DNA from 3 places in the Pseudoduganella sp. R-34 genome. Region 1 is predicted to be linked to each of the others. Evidence: predicted binding sites of a transcription regulator. Region 1 holds the regulator's gene; each other region holds the start of a gene.
What was found. Region 1 encodes FNR, which switches genes on or off when oxygen is low (the NO sensors DNR and NnrR bind a similar motif). Its sites were predicted from a motif close to TTGATNNNNATCAA; they were not measured.
Positions count from the first base shown of each region.

Region 2: ACN9MW_RS20135 (universal stress protein) is a predicted target of FNR. The motif match lies at 3,201-3,214, and genes of this name have one in related genera.
Region 3: nirK (copper-containing nitrite reductase) is a predicted target of FNR. The motif match lies at 2,301-2,314, and genes of this name have one in related genera.

Region 1 covers NZ_CP184572.1:3,549,584-3,554,927, reverse strand. Annotated here, with positions in the region: gene ACN9MW_RS16365 (RNA-guided endonuclease InsQ/TnpB family protein) at 1-1,169, opposite strand, end outside; gene ACN9MW_RS16360 (bacteriohemerythrin) at 1,356-1,742, shown strand; gene ACN9MW_RS16355 (MerR family transcriptional regulator) at 1,788-2,237, shown strand; gene ACN9MW_RS16350 (carboxymuconolactone decarboxylase family protein) at 2,191-2,562, shown strand; gene fnr (fumarate/nitrate reduction transcriptional regulator Fnr) at 2,623-3,396, opposite strand; gene ACN9MW_RS16340 (response regulator) at 3,498-4,133, opposite strand; gene ACN9MW_RS16335 (response regulator) at 4,126-5,229, opposite strand; gene ACN9MW_RS16330 (response regulator) at 5,226-5,344, opposite strand, start outside.
Region 2 covers NZ_CP184572.1:4,423,037-4,428,380, reverse strand. Annotated here, with positions in the region: gene ACN9MW_RS20150 (FAD-binding oxidoreductase) at 1-591, shown strand, start outside; gene ACN9MW_RS20145 (Lrp/AsnC family transcriptional regulator) at 598-1,119, opposite strand; gene hppD (4-hydroxyphenylpyruvate dioxygenase) at 1,239-2,306, shown strand; gene ACN9MW_RS20135 (universal stress protein) at 2,307-3,143, opposite strand; gene ACN9MW_RS20130 (substrate-binding periplasmic protein) at 3,279-3,962, shown strand; gene ACN9MW_RS20125 (DinB family protein) at 3,978-4,472, shown strand; gene ACN9MW_RS20120 (hypothetical protein) at 4,482-4,802, shown strand; gene ACN9MW_RS20115 (TolC family protein) at 4,857-5,344, shown strand, end outside.
Region 3 covers NZ_CP184572.1:2,957,233-2,962,576, reverse strand. Annotated here, with positions in the region: partial or broken gene ACN9MW_RS13770 (M56 family metallopeptidase) at 1-592, shown strand, start outside; gene blaOXA (class D beta-lactamase) at 680-1,528, shown strand; gene blaOXA (class D beta-lactamase) at 1,540-2,274, shown strand; gene nirK (copper-containing nitrite reductase) at 2,452-3,852, shown strand; gene ACN9MW_RS13750 (Crp/Fnr family transcriptional regulator) at 3,933-4,613, shown strand; gene ACN9MW_RS13745 (permease) at 4,570-5,344, opposite strand, start outside.

The DNA.
Region 1 (5,344 bases):
GCGAACCGGGCGTCGTCCCGCCCTTCGCTACACATCATTGCCGCCCCGCGACGCAATATATTGATTGCGCCGACCACGTCGGCGTGGTTTTCGTAGCCGCACCCAATGCAACTGAACACCGCTTGCGTACGCCGATTCTCCGGCGACACAACGCCACAAGCGAGGCAAGTCTGGCTCGTATGATGTGGCGGCACTGCTATCAGCTCGCCACCTCTCCATGCCAGTTTATATGCCAACTGTCGCCGGAACTCGAACCACCCCTGGTCGAGTATGGCCTTGTTCAGGCCGGCCTTGGCACGCACATGCTTGCCAGGGGCTGCGCAAGTTCCCGCCGCAGACTTCGTCATATTGCGTACCCGCAGCTCTTCCACCACCACGACCGCGTGATTATTGCAAATCGTTGTTGTGGCTTTATGCAGGTAATCACGGCGCACATTGACAATGCGCGCATGGACACGCTGGACACGTGCTTTCGCCTTGCTCCAGTTCCGGCTGTATTTGACCTTGCGGGCCATTGACTGCTGCGCCTTGCGCAGCGCGATTTCATGCCGTCGGAAACTATTGATCGGTTCCAGATGCCCGCCGTCCGATAGCGTTGCAAAGCGCACGATGCCCATGTCGATACCAACCGGGCTGCCAATGGCCGTGACCGGCTCGTCCATGCGTTCCGTCTGGATCGATACCGACCAGTGCCCTGCACGAAGGCTAACGGTAATGTTGCGGACGGTACCAAGCACTGGGCGGCTGTTGCGGTAACGCAGCCAACCCAACTTGGGCAGGAACAGGCGATTGTTGCCCTGTTCGAGTTTGATTTGCTGGGGATCGGGATAATGGAAACTTTCTCGCCTGCCCTTCTTTTTAAAGCACGGGAAACCCGCCCGCTTGGCGAAAAAATTGGCAAAAGCGCGATCCAGGTTCTTCAGCGCCTGTTGCAGGGGATGGGTTGGCGCTTCCTTCAGCCAAGGGGTGTCCGGATCGTGGCGCCACGTTGTCAGCAACCTGCACAGAGCGGGGTAACTCAGATATTTGTCGCCGCCTTTGAAGCGCCTTTTCTGCACTTCCAGCCCTTTGTTAAACACGAACCGGCAGGCGCCAGCAAAACACTGCAGCGACCTACGCTGCTGCTCACTGGGAATCAGCTCAAACTGGAAGGCTTGCAAGCGCATAATACTGTAATTATATACAGCACCTGGAACAGGCGCGTTCAGTTGGACGCCGTCGGCGTCCGCGCTCTTGACCTCGGCCTGAAGGCCGAGGCTTGCCGCGCTTTAGGTCAAAAGTGAAAATTGACATGGATCATGTGCCCGAATTTTTTCCAGCGGCACAATTGCGGTTCGACACTACTGGAGAACCCCATGGATTCCATCGTCTTCGGGCCGGACCTCGCATTGGGCATTCCCGTTCTCGACCAGTCGCACCGCATCGTCTTCGACATGCTCGACGCCATGGAAAGCCTGCCCCGTCCCGCCTTTGACGCAGCCTGCCGCGACCTGGCAACTGAATTCATGGAACACCTGCGCGAAGAAAACAGCCTGATGGAGCGCATTGCCTACCCGGCTGCCCAGGCCCACCGCGCAGCCCATGGCTACTTGCTGGAAAAGGTCGCCCGCACCCTGCGCCTGCTGAAGGACGACGAGGAAGCCACGGCACGCGACATCATCCGCACGCTGCCGGACTGGCTCGAAGCCCACATCAACACCATGGACCTTGCGCTCGCAGTTGCGGCTTCCCGGTTAGAGTAATAAAGTGCTTGACTTAGAGTGCACTCTAACTTTTACGATCACCCCATGGAATCGCACCTGAGCATTGACGAAGTCGCCAAACGTACCGGCCTCACGGCCTACACCCTCCGCTATTACGAGCGCATCGGGCTGATTGCCCCGGTCAATCGTGCGGCGGGCGGCCAGCGGCGTTACGCGGCCTCGGACCTTGCCTGGATCGAATTCCTGCTGCGTCTGCGAACGACCCATATGCCAATCGGCAAAATGCAGTCATTCGCAAAACTTCGCGGCGCTGGGGACTCGACGGTGCCTGAACGGCGCCGGATGCTAGAAGAGCATATGCAGGACGTGCTCGCCGAAATCGAGGCGATGCAACAATCTGCAGCATCATTGCAGGCCAAGATCGAGTATTACCGCTCACTGGAGCAGTCCCTGGCGTCGAATCCAACCACCGATGGAGCACATGCCAATGAACACCGAAAGCCGCTACGAGCGCGGGCTCGCAAAACTGCGTGAAGTCGACGGCCAGGCCGGCGACCGCGTCGTGCAAAGCCTGGAAGATATTGCGCCCGATTTCGCCCGCTACCTGATCGAATTCCCCTTTGGCGACATCTATTCGCGCCCGGGGCTTGACCTGAAATCACGCGAGATCGCTGTGGTGGCCGCGCTGACCGCCATGGGCAACGCTGCGCCCCAGCTCAAGGTGCACATCCACGCCGCCCTCAACGTCGGCGTCAGCCGCGAAGAGATCGTGGAGACCATCATGCAGATGGCCGTCTACGCCGGCTTTCCGGCCGCGCTCAACGGCCTGATGGCCGCCAAAGAAGTGTTCGCGCAATAAAAAAGGGGCAGCAAGAGCTGCCCCATACACCCCCTACAGGTGAGAAAACTGGTAAGCCGGTCAGGCGACGGCGAGTTCCTGCGCCATGCCGCCGGACGACATGGCCTCGAGCCTGGCGCGGTCGGTAATCCGCAGATCGCGGTTGCTCAGGACGATCGAGCCATCCTGGCGCAGGCGGGCCAGCTGGCGGCTGACGCTTTCCACGGTCAGGCCCAGGTAGCCGCCGATATCTTCACGCGACATGCGCAACTGGAAGCTGGTCGAAGAGTAGCCGCGCTGGGCGTAACGGCCGGCGAGGTTCAGCAGGAACATGGCCAGCCGCTGTTCGGCACGCATATGACTCAGGAACAGCATCACCGACTGCTCGCGCTGGATTTCGCGGCTCATGGTGCGGTGGAACTGCTGCAGCAGGCCAGGAATCTGCATCACCAGCTCTTGCAGGCGGTTGAAGGGGATCTCGCAGACTTCACTGTCCTCCAGCGCCACGGCGTTGCAGGAATGCTGGCCATTGCCGATGGCTTCCATGCCCAGCAGGTCGCCGGCCATGTGGAAACCGCCAATCGTCTGTTCGCCGCGCTGGTTCACCTGCACGGTCTTGAAGTGGCCGAAGCGCACGGCATACAGGCTGTGGAAGCTGTCGCCGGTCTTGTACAGCGGCTCGTCGCGGTTCACGCGGCGGCGGCGGGAAATGATCTGGTCAAGGCGAGCAACATCTTCGTCGGCCAGGCCCTGTGGCAGGCAAAGGCGGTTGAAGCTGCACAGCGAGCATTTGGCTGCGACTGGTGCGCAGGATTTGGTGGCGTTTGCAGGGGTGATTGGGATGACCGGGCTCATTTTGCTGCTCCTTGTTTTCGATGGAAGCAGTATTGCGCCCGGCGTCATTTCCCGGTATCAAGCATCCTGTGTAGTTGCTGTAGTGGTTCCCCTACAGCCGCTCAGATCAGCCCGTGCTCGAGGGCATAGCGGGTCAGCTCAGCATTCGTGGACATGCCCATTTTCTCGAGGATGCGGCTGCGATAGGTTGTCACAGTGTTAGGACTGAGGTGTAGTTTTTCCCCTATGCGCACCAGGGACTCGCCCTGGGCAATCAGCTTGAAGACTTCCAGTTCGCGGTTGGAAAGCTCTTCGTGGTCGCCGCTCGCGCCGCCGCCGACCAGGGTTGCCAGTTTTTCAAGCAACGCCGGGCTGACGTGCTTGCCGCCCGAGGCAGCCTTGCGCACGGCCTCGATCAGGGTCGCCGTCGGCGCATCCTTGGTCAGGTAGCCGGAGGCGCCCGATTTCAGCGCGCGCACCGCGTAAATTTCCTCGGAATAGGTGCTCAGCACCAGCACCGCCATGCGCGGGCATTCGCTGCGCAGGGTCTTCAACAGGTCCAGGCCATTCTTGCCCGGCATCTTGATGTCCACCAGTGCCACGTCGAAACTGCGCTCGGCCACGCGCTGCATCGCTTCCACGGCGTTGCCGGCCTCGCCCTCCACGCTGATGTCGGGCGCAGTGCCCAGCATGAGGCGCACGCCGTTGCGTGCAATCGCATGGTCGTCGACCAGCAAAACGGTGATCCTGTCACCCATTCTTGTCCTCCAAAGGCAGGCGCAGCTGCAGCGTAGTGCCCTGCCCGGCCTTGCCGCTGATATTCAGTTCGCCGGCAAAGCGGCGCGTGCGCTCGTGCATGCCGAACAAGCCCCAGGATTCGCGGTCGGACAAGCCGGCACTCTCGATACCCTTGCCATTGTCTTCCACCCGCAGCACCACGTTTTCGCCGTCAATGTCCACGATGACGCGCGCCTCGCTCGCTTCGGCATGGCGCACCACGTTGGTCAGCGCTTCCTGCGCGACGCGGAACAACATGGTGCTGCGCTCCGCATCGAGCTCCAGCGCCTGCGCCTCCGGCGTGATATTGCAGGTGCATTGCAAGCCGCTGCGCTGCGCCACCTGTTCCGCATACCATTCCAGCGCAGGCCAGATGCCCAGCTGGTCCAACACGCTTGGACGCAGGTCGGTAATCACGCGGCGCACGGTCTCTATCGCATCTTGCGCCAGCTTGGCCGCATCCTTCAACAGTGGGTCCGATTGCTCGCCGCCGCGCTCGATGGCGACCGAGATATAGGCCTTGATGCCGGTCAGCAGGCCGCCCAGTTCATCATGGATTTCCTGGGCGATGCGGGTGCGTTCGTGTTCCTTCAGTTTTTCCTGGTACGCGGCCAGTTCACGCAGCTCTTTCTGCGACTGCCGCAGCACCTGTTCAGCCAGTTGTTTCTCGTCGATCAGGCGCTGCTCGCGCAGCAGGCGGTCGATGGCACCAGCCAGGAAGTCGAGGTAGCGGCCGTCGCTGTCCTTCACCAGGTAGTCGCGCGCGCCGCGGCGCATCGCTTCTGCCGCCACGGTGGCACTGTCGGCGCCGGTCAGCATCATCACCGGGATATTTGGCTGAGGCTCGCCGCGGTCTGCCGCAAGGCGGGCTAGGAATTCAAGCCCGGTCAGGTCGGGCAAGTGATAATCGAGCAGGATGCAGTCGGGCTCTTCGCGCAAGGCGATATCCAGGCCTTCCTGGCCGCTTTCCGCTTCCAGCAATTCGCAGTTGAAGCCCGGCGCCTGCGCAAAGGCGCGGCGGCAGGCGATACGGTCAACGATATCGTCTTCGACGATAAGGACCCTTACCCTGTTCATGGCAGCTCGCTGATGGTCCAGTACAGGTTGATGGAGCGGACCACCTCCACGAACTGGCGGTAGTCCACCGGCTTGGTCATGTAGCCGGCGACGCCCAGGTCGAAGCTGCGCATCT
Region 2 (5,344 bases), 870 kb from region 1:
CTTCACATTCCCCGTACGCGCGGGCTGTTCGGGCCCCGCAAGTCCTTGCGCCGGTCTTATTCGCTGTCGCTGCCGGTCGCACAGGCCGGCGGCTGCGTGACGCTGCTGGTGCGGCACGTCGCCGGCGGTATCGGCTCGTCGTACGTGCACGCGCTGAAAGAGGGGGAGCAAGTCGCGTTCAATGGACCGTTTGGCGAATTCGCCTTGCGCCGGGGCCGGAACGAGAAGGTCTTCATCGGCGGCGGGGCCGGCATGGCGCCGTTACGGTCGATGATTCGCGCGCAGCTGGAATCCGGCGCGAAGGAAACCGTGCGCTTCTGGTACGGGGCGCGTGCTGCGGACGAAGTGCCGTATCGTGAAGAATTTGACGAACTGGCGCTGCGCTACCCGCATTTCAGCTGGCACGTGGTGCTGTCCGACAATGGCCGCAAGGTGCATGAAGTGGTGCGCGACGAGTTTCTTGCGCAGCAGCCGCAGGCCCGCGATTGCGACTTCTATGTTTGCGGGCCGCCGGCAATGCTGCATGCCACGCGCGAAATGCTGAAGGAGCAGGGCGCGCAGCGGGTGTCGTTCGACGACTTCAAGATCTAGCTGTCGTCAAGTGCGGGCGAACTCGATGCGCTGCTTGCGCGGGTTCGGCCGCACGATGTGCTCCAGCGGCAGCACGGTGGACTGCTTGATCTTTTTCAGCGCGATGTTGGATTTGACGTTGACCACGCCGGGCAGGAGCAGGATTTCCTTCATCATCAGGTCGGCGAAGGATGCCAGGTCGTGCGATACGACGCGCGCCACGTAGTCTGCTTCACCGGTCACGGAGAAGCACTCCATCACTTCAGGCACATCGCGGATCGCCTTTTCGAAGGCGTCGCCGCGCTTCTCGCCGTGGCGATCCAGTGTGATATGGACGAAGGCCATTACGTCCAATCCCACCGTGGTCGGTTCCAGCACGGCTGCATAATGGTCGATGATCCCTGCCTCGCGCAGGCGCTGCACGCGCCGCCCAACCTGCGATACCGACAAATGCAGCACTTCAGCCAGGGCGGCGTTGGTCGCTTCCCCGTTGCGCTGAAGCTCGTTCAGCAGGGACAGGTCGTGGCGGTCGACGGTAATCATCATCATTTCCCTTGGTTGTGCGCAAAATGCGCATCTTCAGTCGCGCTTGTCGTTCATGATGCGCAAAAAATCCAGAATCAGTGCGTAGTATATCCGTTATCTACACACTTTTCCGGAGACAGCAAATGACCGACTCACTGTGGGACAACCCGATGGGCACCGACGGCTTCGAATTCATCGAATACGCGGCGCCGGACCCAGTCGCAATGGGCAAGACTTTCGAAGCCATGGGCTTTACCGCGGTGGCGCGCCATCGCAGCAAGGACGTGACCCTGTACCGCCAGGGCGAAGTCAATTTCCTGCTGAACGCTGAAAAGGATTCCTTCGCACAGCGCTTCGCCGAACTGCACGGCCCGTCCGTCTGCGCCATCGGCTTCCGCGTGAAAGATGCCGCCTATGCCTACAAGCGAGCGCTGCGTCTTGGCGCCTGGGGCTTTGAGAGCAAGGCCGGCCCGATGGAACTGAACCTGCCGGCCATCAAAGGCATCGGCGATTCGCTGATCTACCTGGTGGACCGCTGGCCCGGCAACGGCAATATCAGCATTTACGACGTGGACTTCGAGCCGATTCCGGGTGTCGACCAGAACCCGAAAGGCCATGGCCTGACCTACATCGACCACCTGACCCACAACGTGCACCGAGGCCGCATGGGCGAGTGGGCCGAGTTCTACGAGCGCCTGTTCAACTTCCGCGAAGTGCGCTATTTCGATATCGAAGGCCAGGTCACCGGCGTGAAGTCGAAGGCCATGACCAGCCCTTGCGGCAAGCTGCGCATCCCGATCAATGAGGAAGGCACCGACCGCCCCGGCCAGATCCAGGAATACCTCGACGCGTACCGCGGCGAAGGCATCCAGCACATCGCGATGGGCAGCGACAACCTGTACGTGACCGTGGACAGCCTGCGCGGCGCCGGCGTGAAGCTGCTCGACACCATCGACACCTACTACGAACTGGTCGACCGGCGCATCCCCGGCCATGGCGAGCAGCTGCAGGCCCTGCGCGAGCGCAAGATCCTGATCGACGGCAAGCCGGGCGACCTGCTGCTGCAGATCTTCTCCGAAAACCAGCTTGGCCCGGTGTTCTTCGAGTTCATCCAGCGCAAGGGCAACCAGGGCTTCGGCGAAGGCAACTTCAAAGCCCTGTTCGAGTCGATTGAGCTGGACCAGATGCGCCGCGGCGTGCTGACCGCGTAATCAATGCGCCATCAATACAGGCAGCGTCGCCGTTGCCAGTATGGTGCGCGTGGCGCCGCCCAGCATCATTTCACGGAAGCGGCTATGGCCGTAGGCGCCCATCACCAGCAGGTCGACATTGAAGTCGGCCGCCAGCGACAGGATGGCCTTGCCGGGATCGGCCGGCTCTGGCCGGCGCAGGACTTCCACGTTGACGCCATGCCGCGCCAGGTACAAGGCGATATCGGCGCCCGGGGACTCGCCCAGGGTATCGGCGCTGTTGCCCAGCACTGCCAGCGTGACCTGTTCCGCACCGCGCAACAGGGGCAGGGCGGCGGTGACGGCCTTTGCCGCCTCCACGCTGCCGTTCCAGGCCACCATCACGCGCTTGCCGATGGTCGGGAAGCGTCCCGTACGCGGCACCAGCAGTACCGGGCGGCCGCAATTCAATAGCACGTAATCCGGCAGGTCCGGCAGCAGGCTATCCTGATTGTCGTCGGCGGCTGGAGCCTGTCCCAGTACCACCAGGTCGGCGTAGCGCGCCTGCATGCACAGGCCGGCATATTCGTCGTCGTTGCTGCTGCGCGCTTCGAAAGACTGGACGCCAAGGCGATCGGCCTGGGACTTGAATTGCTCCAGCGCCAGTTGCACGCGCTCCTCGGCACGGCGCAGGTAGTCGGCGAGGAATACGCCGCTGCCTTCGTAACTGCGGCCTGCCAACATCGAGCGTGGCATGCCGGTCATCGCGGCGCCGACCAGGTGGGCTTCTTCACGCGCGGCGATGGCTGCCGCCAGCGCGATGCGGGCTTCGGCGTTCGCCGCCCGGTCGGCATGGACTACGATGGTGCGGTAAGACATGATGTCCTCCTGTGTTGATGTTGGTACAAGTGTGCGCCCGATTGCCACGCATGATCCATGACTTGGGTCAAGCTCGTCTGATATCATGTCTTTATGTTACGTTCTTGTCTCGCGCCTTCCTGCCTGTTGCTTGCCTTGAGCCCTGCAGCAGTTGCCGGCCAGGGGGAAGTGGTGTTTGTCGCCGCGACCAACCACAATATGCCCTTGTCCCGTTTCCAGGACGGGGAGATGGTCGATGGCCTGCTGAAGGACCTTGGCGACGGCATTGCGCATCGCATGGGGCGGCAGGCGCGTTACGTCAGCGTTCCCGCCAAGCGGGTGGCCGAATACTTGGCCAGCGGACGGGCCGATGGCGTCTGCTACGTACTGCCGCGCTGGCTGCCCGGCACTTTCAACTGGAGCCAGCCGCTGATGCCCGATGCAGGCGTGCTGGTGTCACGGCCGGAAGCGCCTGCGGTACGGGCACTATCCGACCTGGCCAACAAGCCGGTCGGCACGGTGCTGGGGTATTCCTATTCGATGATCGATGCCGCGCTGGGACGTGCGTTCGTGCGCGAGGATGCGCCTTCGATGGAGCTGAATATCTCGAAGATCCAGCATGGCCGCATGCAATACGCCATCATGGGCCGCATGACGGCGGAATACCTGATGCGCGCAGAGCCCCAGCACAAGCTGCGGATCGACTTCGAGTTTGATCCCTTCAAGGCGCAATGTGCGTTCTCGAAAAAATCTGCAATCCCGTTCGACGATGTCCAGCGCGCCATCGGCGGCCTGGTCTCCGATGGCAGCATCGACCGGCTGCTGCGCCGCTATCGCTAACTACACTTGAAAACCATGTCACTGCCCATTCTCAAAACACTGTTCGACTACAAGGCCTGGGCCAATGTCGAACTGTTCGACGTGCTGGCGTCCGTTACTTCGGAAGCAGACCTGCACACCGCCATCCGTACCCTGAATCATATCTACGTCGTCGACCGGATCTTCCGCGCGCACCTGCTCGGCGAGGCGCATGGCTACGAGGCCACCAACACCATGGCCACGCCGGCTTTGGCGGAGCTGCGCGCTGCAGTCATCGAAACGGATGGCTGGTACCAGCAGTATGTCGCCAGCCTGGATGAAGCTGCGCTGTCCGCAAGGCTGCAGTTCAGGTTCACCGACGGCGACACCGGCCAGATGTCGCGCGAGGAAATGCTGATGCACGTGATTACCCATGGCGGTTATCACCGCGGCAACGTGGGCCAGGTGCTCAAGAATATCTCGGTGACGCCGCCGCGCGATATCCTGACGAAATTCCTGCACGTCAGCGAACCGGGGCGCCGCTTGCTATAATCTGGCCAAATGAATATCCGGCGCTTCCTCGTTATCCTGCTGTTACTAGTGCTGCCGCTCCAGGCGACCCTGGCGGCGACGGATAGCTGCTGTCTGAAAATCAATGTGTCGCAGTTCGACGAGCATGTGGCTGCGGCGGCTGATTCGGCAGGCTCGGATAGTGCCTGCTGCACGCAGTGCGACTTCTGCCATCACTCGCATGCGCCGTTTGTCGCCAACCTGGTTGACGGGCGCCAGCAAGTCGATTCGATCGCTCCGGTGCCTTCGCCGGAGCCGCCTTTCCATTCCTTCATCCCGGATATTCCTCCGCGTCCCGACAGGCTCCGCTGATTGATCCGGCTGCCGCATGCAGCCGTTCCCCATCAATCATCAAGGAGCAACATCGTGAAAGCCATTTACGTGCCCTTGCTGGCGGCCATTTGCCTGGCCCCCGCGTGGGCGCAACCATCATTGACGCTTGCCGAAGCGCTGGAACGTGCGCGGCAAGGCAATCCCGAGCTGCGGGCGCTGACGCTGGAAGTCGCAGCCGTCGACGCGGCCGGACGGCAGGCAGCTTTGCTGCCCAATCCTTCGCTGGACTACCTGCGCGAAGGGAAAACCAGCGAGAGCGGTTCTTCGACCGTCCAGCTATCAATCCCGCTTGAACTGGGCGGCAAGCGCGCCGCGCGCATGGAGGCGGCGCAGGCTGGCAGCCGTACGGCGGCACTGGACCTGGCCGTCGGCCGGGCGCGAATCGAGGCGGAAGTGGTCGCCGCCTACCAGCAAACATGGCTCGCGCAGCAGCATGTTGCGTTGGCTATGCAGGTCAGCGAAAGCGGGCGCCGCTCCAGCGAAGCCGCCGCGCGCCGCGTATTGGCGGGCAAGGTGTCGCC
Region 3 (5,344 bases), 590 kb from region 1:
GCATTACATCACGCCACCCAAAGCGCCACGGCCAACCGGTGCGGCAGCGGCGCCGGAACAGAATGAAGGCGGCACGACTCACGCGCGCGGCTGGCTTTTGCATGGCGCGCAGTTCTGGCTGGCCATTTACTTGATTGGTCTGGCGTGGGCGGTCATCAATCTACGCCGTGCGCAGCGCTGGCTGGAACGCCTTGCCGACAGCGGCACCAGGCGCGCCGCCGGGGAAGCGCCAGGACATGCCGACATCATTGAGATCGACGCTCCGATTTCGCCAATGCTGCTTGGGCTGTTGCGCCCTCGCTTGCTGCTGCCGCGCCATCTGGGCGGCTTTGACCAGCTACAGCGCGAGCTGATCGTCGAACACGAGATGACCCATTTGCGCCGCCATGACCTGCAGTGGATGGCCGCCGGTGTCTTGCTGCAGACGCTGTTGTGGTTCAACCCCTTCATGCGGTTTCTGCGCGCAAACCTCACCTGGGCCCAGGAGCTGGGCTGCGACCGTGACGTGTTGCGCGGTCGCCCAGCGTCACAGCGCAAGGCGTATGCCGCCGCCCTGGTAGCCCAGCTCAAACTGCAGCACGTGCCCACACAAGGCGCCCTGGCATTCGGCAGTATCGATGCCAACACGCTGACCGAGCGCGTATCGCTGATCCGCACGCCAGGCAACGCGCGCCGTGCCATGTGGGCCCGAGCTGCGACCGTCACGCTACTGCTTGCCATCGGGGCCGGGAATTTCGCTTTGCAGCCGGCGCTGGCCTGGAGCGTCTCGCCTTCCGCGCAGTCGATGGCAGCCCTCGATTGCACCAGCTTTGTCGATGCCGCCACCGGAAAGGCCCTGCTGCGCAAGGGCGATTGTTCGACGCGCATCACGCCTGTTTCGACCTTCAATATCGCCGTCAGCCTGATGGGCTATGACAGCGGCTTCCTGCGCGACCAGCACGCGCCGACGCTGCCTTACCTCGCCAGCTACCATGCCGGCCGGCCCGAATGGCGGCGCGATCTCGATCCGCAAGAATGGATTCGCGTCTCGGCTTCCTGGTATGCACAGCAAGTCACGACACATCTCGGCCGAGAACGTTTCAACCGCTACGTAAAGGCCTTCGGCTATGGTAACGGCGATACCAGCGGCGATGCGGGCAAGGACAACGGCCTGACCTGGTCATGGATCGGCTCCTCGCTGCAGATTTCGGCCGACGAGCAGACCACTTTCCTGCGTCGTCTGGTGCGGCGCGAGCTGGGCCTCTCGCCGCTCGCCTATGAGCAGACAGCCGGCCTGTTGAAGGTGAAGGATCTGCCGGGCGGCTGGCAAGTCTTTGGCAAGACCGGCACTGGCGCCCCCCTCGGCCCGGACGGCAAGGACGATTACTCGCGCTCCTACGGCTGGTTCGTAGGCTGGGCCACTAATGGCGAACGCACCATCGTGTTCGCCCGCCTGCTGCAAGACGAGAAACTCGAGGAAGGCGCTGCAGGACCGCGGCTCAAGGAAACCTTCCTGAACCAGCTGCCTGCACAACTCAAAGCACTCTAAGGACCAACAAAATGAAACGCAAAATCTTTGCCCTGCTTGCAGGGCTGGGCCTCCCTTTGCTCGCGTTTTCTGCAGAACACTGCCTGGCGATGGCCGATGCGGCCACCGGCAAGTGGCTGGTGCACGAGGGCGTGTGCGATAAGCGCTTGCCGCCGATGTCGACCTTCAAGCTGCCGATCGCCCTCATGGGCTACGACGCTGGCGTGCTGTGGGATGAGCATTCGCCCGTACTGCCCTTCAAGGAAGGCTACGTGGACTGGCGCCCCGCGTGGCGGCAAGCACATGATCCCAGCTCGTGGATGAAGGAATCCGTCGTCTGGTACTCCCAGCAGCTTACGCTGCAACTGGGCGAAGAGCGCTTCGCCAGCTACGTCAAGCAATTTGGCTACGGCAATGCAGATGTCAGAGGCGATCCGGGCATGAACAACGGTCTGTCCGAATCGTGGCTAGGCTCTTCGTTGCGCATCTCCCCGGACGAACAAATCGGCTTCCTGCGCCGCGTGCTGAATCGTGAACTCGGCGTCAAGCCGCAAGCCTATGCCATGTCCGCCGCTCTGGTACGGCGCCCTGAGCCTGCCGGGGGCTGGCAGGTCTTCGGCAAGACCGGCAGTGGCAAAGACGTTGGCTGGTACGTCGGCTGGATTGAACGCGATGGCAAGCGCATCGTCTTTGCGCAAGCCGGCAGCGCCAGCGGCATGGACGAACGCGATAACTTTTTGGCACGCTTGCCGCGGTTGGTCCCCTAGCGCGTTGCGCCGGGTCTTCTCCTCGCTTGACCTAGATCAAAAATATCTGACTTGCATTGAGAATACGCAGTTCTTTCCAAATTTTTGACCTGCGTCAATTCAATAACATGCATGTAAAAGATAAGATTTAGTTGTCAAACGGCGCAATCCCGTGCCGGACAAACCTGTGAGAAGAAAATGAAACCGACCTTGATGTCCAAAGCCATTGCAGCACTGGTGATCGGCGCCGCTACACTGGCGCCAGCTTATGCACAACATGGCCAGCACGGCGGCAGCACAGCCGTCCAATATCGTCCTGACGTGACCTTTACCCTGCATACCGATATCGCAGACGGTAAGCTGGTCTTCATCAGCGACGCCGGCGAGTCCAAGGGCAAGGTTAACCCGACCTTGCGCGTGCCGGAAGGTGCTGTGGTGCAGATCAACCTGGTCAACGGCGATGGCGCAACCCACGACATTTCGGTGCCCGATTTCAAAGTCAAATCGAACCAGCTGAAAGACAAAGGCGCATCGACCGCCGTCGTGTTCAAGGCTGACAAGAAGGGCGAATTCACGTACATCTGCTCCCTGCCCGGCCACGTGGCGGCAGGCATGATCGGCAAGATTATCGTGGGCGAAGGCGAACTCAAAGCCGCGCCAAAAGGCGCCGATGTTTCGCGCAGCCCATTGGAAGTAGGCACGCCGGTCGGCAAACGCGGCCCGCAAACCGTCAACGTGAAGCTGGATACCACCGAGGTGCTCGGCCAGATGATGGACGGCACCACCTACAAATACTGGACCTTCAACAGCAAGGTTCCAGGCCCGTTCATCCGCGTTCGCGTGGGCGATACCGTGAACGTGGACATGTCCAACGCCAAGGACAGCCACATGATCCACTCGGTTGACTTCCACGCCGTGACCGGCCCTGGCGGCGGTGCGGCCGTAACCCAGGCGGCTCCCGGCAGCGCCAAGAGCTTTACCTTCAAGGCCATCAATCCAGGCCTGTACGTGTACCATTGCGCTACCCCGATGGTTGCCCAGCACATCTCCAACGGCATGTACGGCATGATCCTGGTCGAACCTGAAGGCGGCCTGCCGAAAGTGGACCGCGAGTTCTACGTGATGCAGGGCGAGCTGTACACCGCGCAGAAGCACGGCACCCCAGGCGAAGCCGAGTTCTCGCTGGACAAACTGCTGGCCGAACAGCCGGAACACCTGATGTTCAACGGCACCCATGACGCGCTGACCAAGACCCACCGCATGGAAGCCAAGGTTGGCGAAACCGTCCGTATCTTCTTCGGCGTCGGCGGTCCTAACGCAACCTCCAGCTTCCACGTGATCGGCGAAGTGTTCGACCGCGTCTACAGCATGGGCGACCTGACCTCGCCTCCGCTGCAGAACGTGCAGACCACCACCGTGGCGCCAGGCGGTGCAACGATGGTCGAGTTCAAGACCGAGGTGCCGGGACGCTTCATCCTGGTCGACCACGCGCTGTCGCGGATGGAGAAAGGCCTGGTCGGCTTCCTCTACGTGACCGGCAAGGAGAATCCGGAAATCTTCCGGACCACCAGCAAGCCTGACGGTGATTCGGGCCACTGATCCACAGGATTAACACCGACATTACCTTAACCAGGACAGGACCCGCCCAGCGGGTCCTTTTGCCATTTCAGGAGAACCAAATGCCAAGCCCCAAAATCGACCCCCGCGAGTTCCTCAAGCGACTGCCCCTGTTCGCAGACCTGTCGCCGGAGGAGCTGACGCTGGTGGCTGCCGGCACTACCGAACACCACATCCCGCGCGGCAGCGCCGTCTTCCAGCGCGGCGATCCATGCGTCGGCTTCCACATGGTCATCTTCGGCCAGGTGAAGCTCAGTTTCCTGTCCGCCCAGGGCAACGAGAAAATCGTCGAGATCATCGGCCCGGGCCACAGTTTCGGCGAAGCGCTGATGTTCATGGAAAAGCCTTACATCGTCACCGCCCACGCAGTCAGCGACTGCATGCTGCTGCACATTTCCAAGCACACCGTATTTGCCGAACTGGCGCGCAACCCGCAGTTTGCACGCCGCATGCTGGCCGGCATGAGCCGCCGCCTGCACGGCCTGATTTCAGATGTGGAAGCCTATTCGCTGCGCTCCGGCAGCCAGCGGATCATTGGCTATCTGTTGAAGGATGACGATGCGACCGACGGTTCGGAGATTACGCTGGCCGTCAGCAAGAAGCTGCTGGCCTCGCGCCTGAACCTGACCCCGGAATACTTCTCGCGCGTGCTGCACGAGCTGGCCGACCAGGGCATGATTGCCGTGAACGGCCGCCAGATCAAGATTCTTGATTCTGCTCGTTTGCGAGCTTACGAAGGCTGATCGCAGCCAGCGCCAGGTCGAAACCCAGGCGCATGCAGGAAACTGCCAGTACCGCACCTGCCGTCTGGGCAAGCCAGCCAGGTGCGATGGCAGCAGCAAGCAGCATCACCACGCTGGCGGCATGCCAGGCAAACTGCACGCGCGGTTCGCTCTCCGGCATCAACTGGCGCACGCCCGGCACGTCGCAGCCTGCATGCTGCCCGTGGTACCACAACAGGAACGGGACGATTTTGTACAGCATGCCGTTCACTGCCGACATGGCAAAGCCACCGATAAACAGCACCCCAAGCACCAGCGCCTTGTCCACGCCGCGCGGGCAAAGGAAGACAGCGACGCTGGCCAGCAGCGAGCCAAGCGAGAGCCACCAATACCAGGTCGATACGTCGGCCGCGCGCTTGCGGCGGAACAGCAGCACCAGGGTGTACACCGCGAACAGCGCCAGGCAGGCGCTCACCAGCCCCGCCCCGATCCATTGCCATGGCGCGTTAAGAAGGTAGCCGGCGGTCCACAGCGCCAAGCCGCCAAGGCATAGCGGCGGCAGCGTGAAGGCAAGCTGGCGCGGAAACAGCTGGGTGGACTGGAACATCGGCACCACCTGGAACACCACGGATACGACCAGCACGCCGACCCAGCCCACCAGGGCCCAGGCAGCATGCACATTGGTCCATTCCATCACGCGCAGGCGCACCGCGCCCACCAGGAAGGCCGCCAGCGCCATGCCAATCGTCACG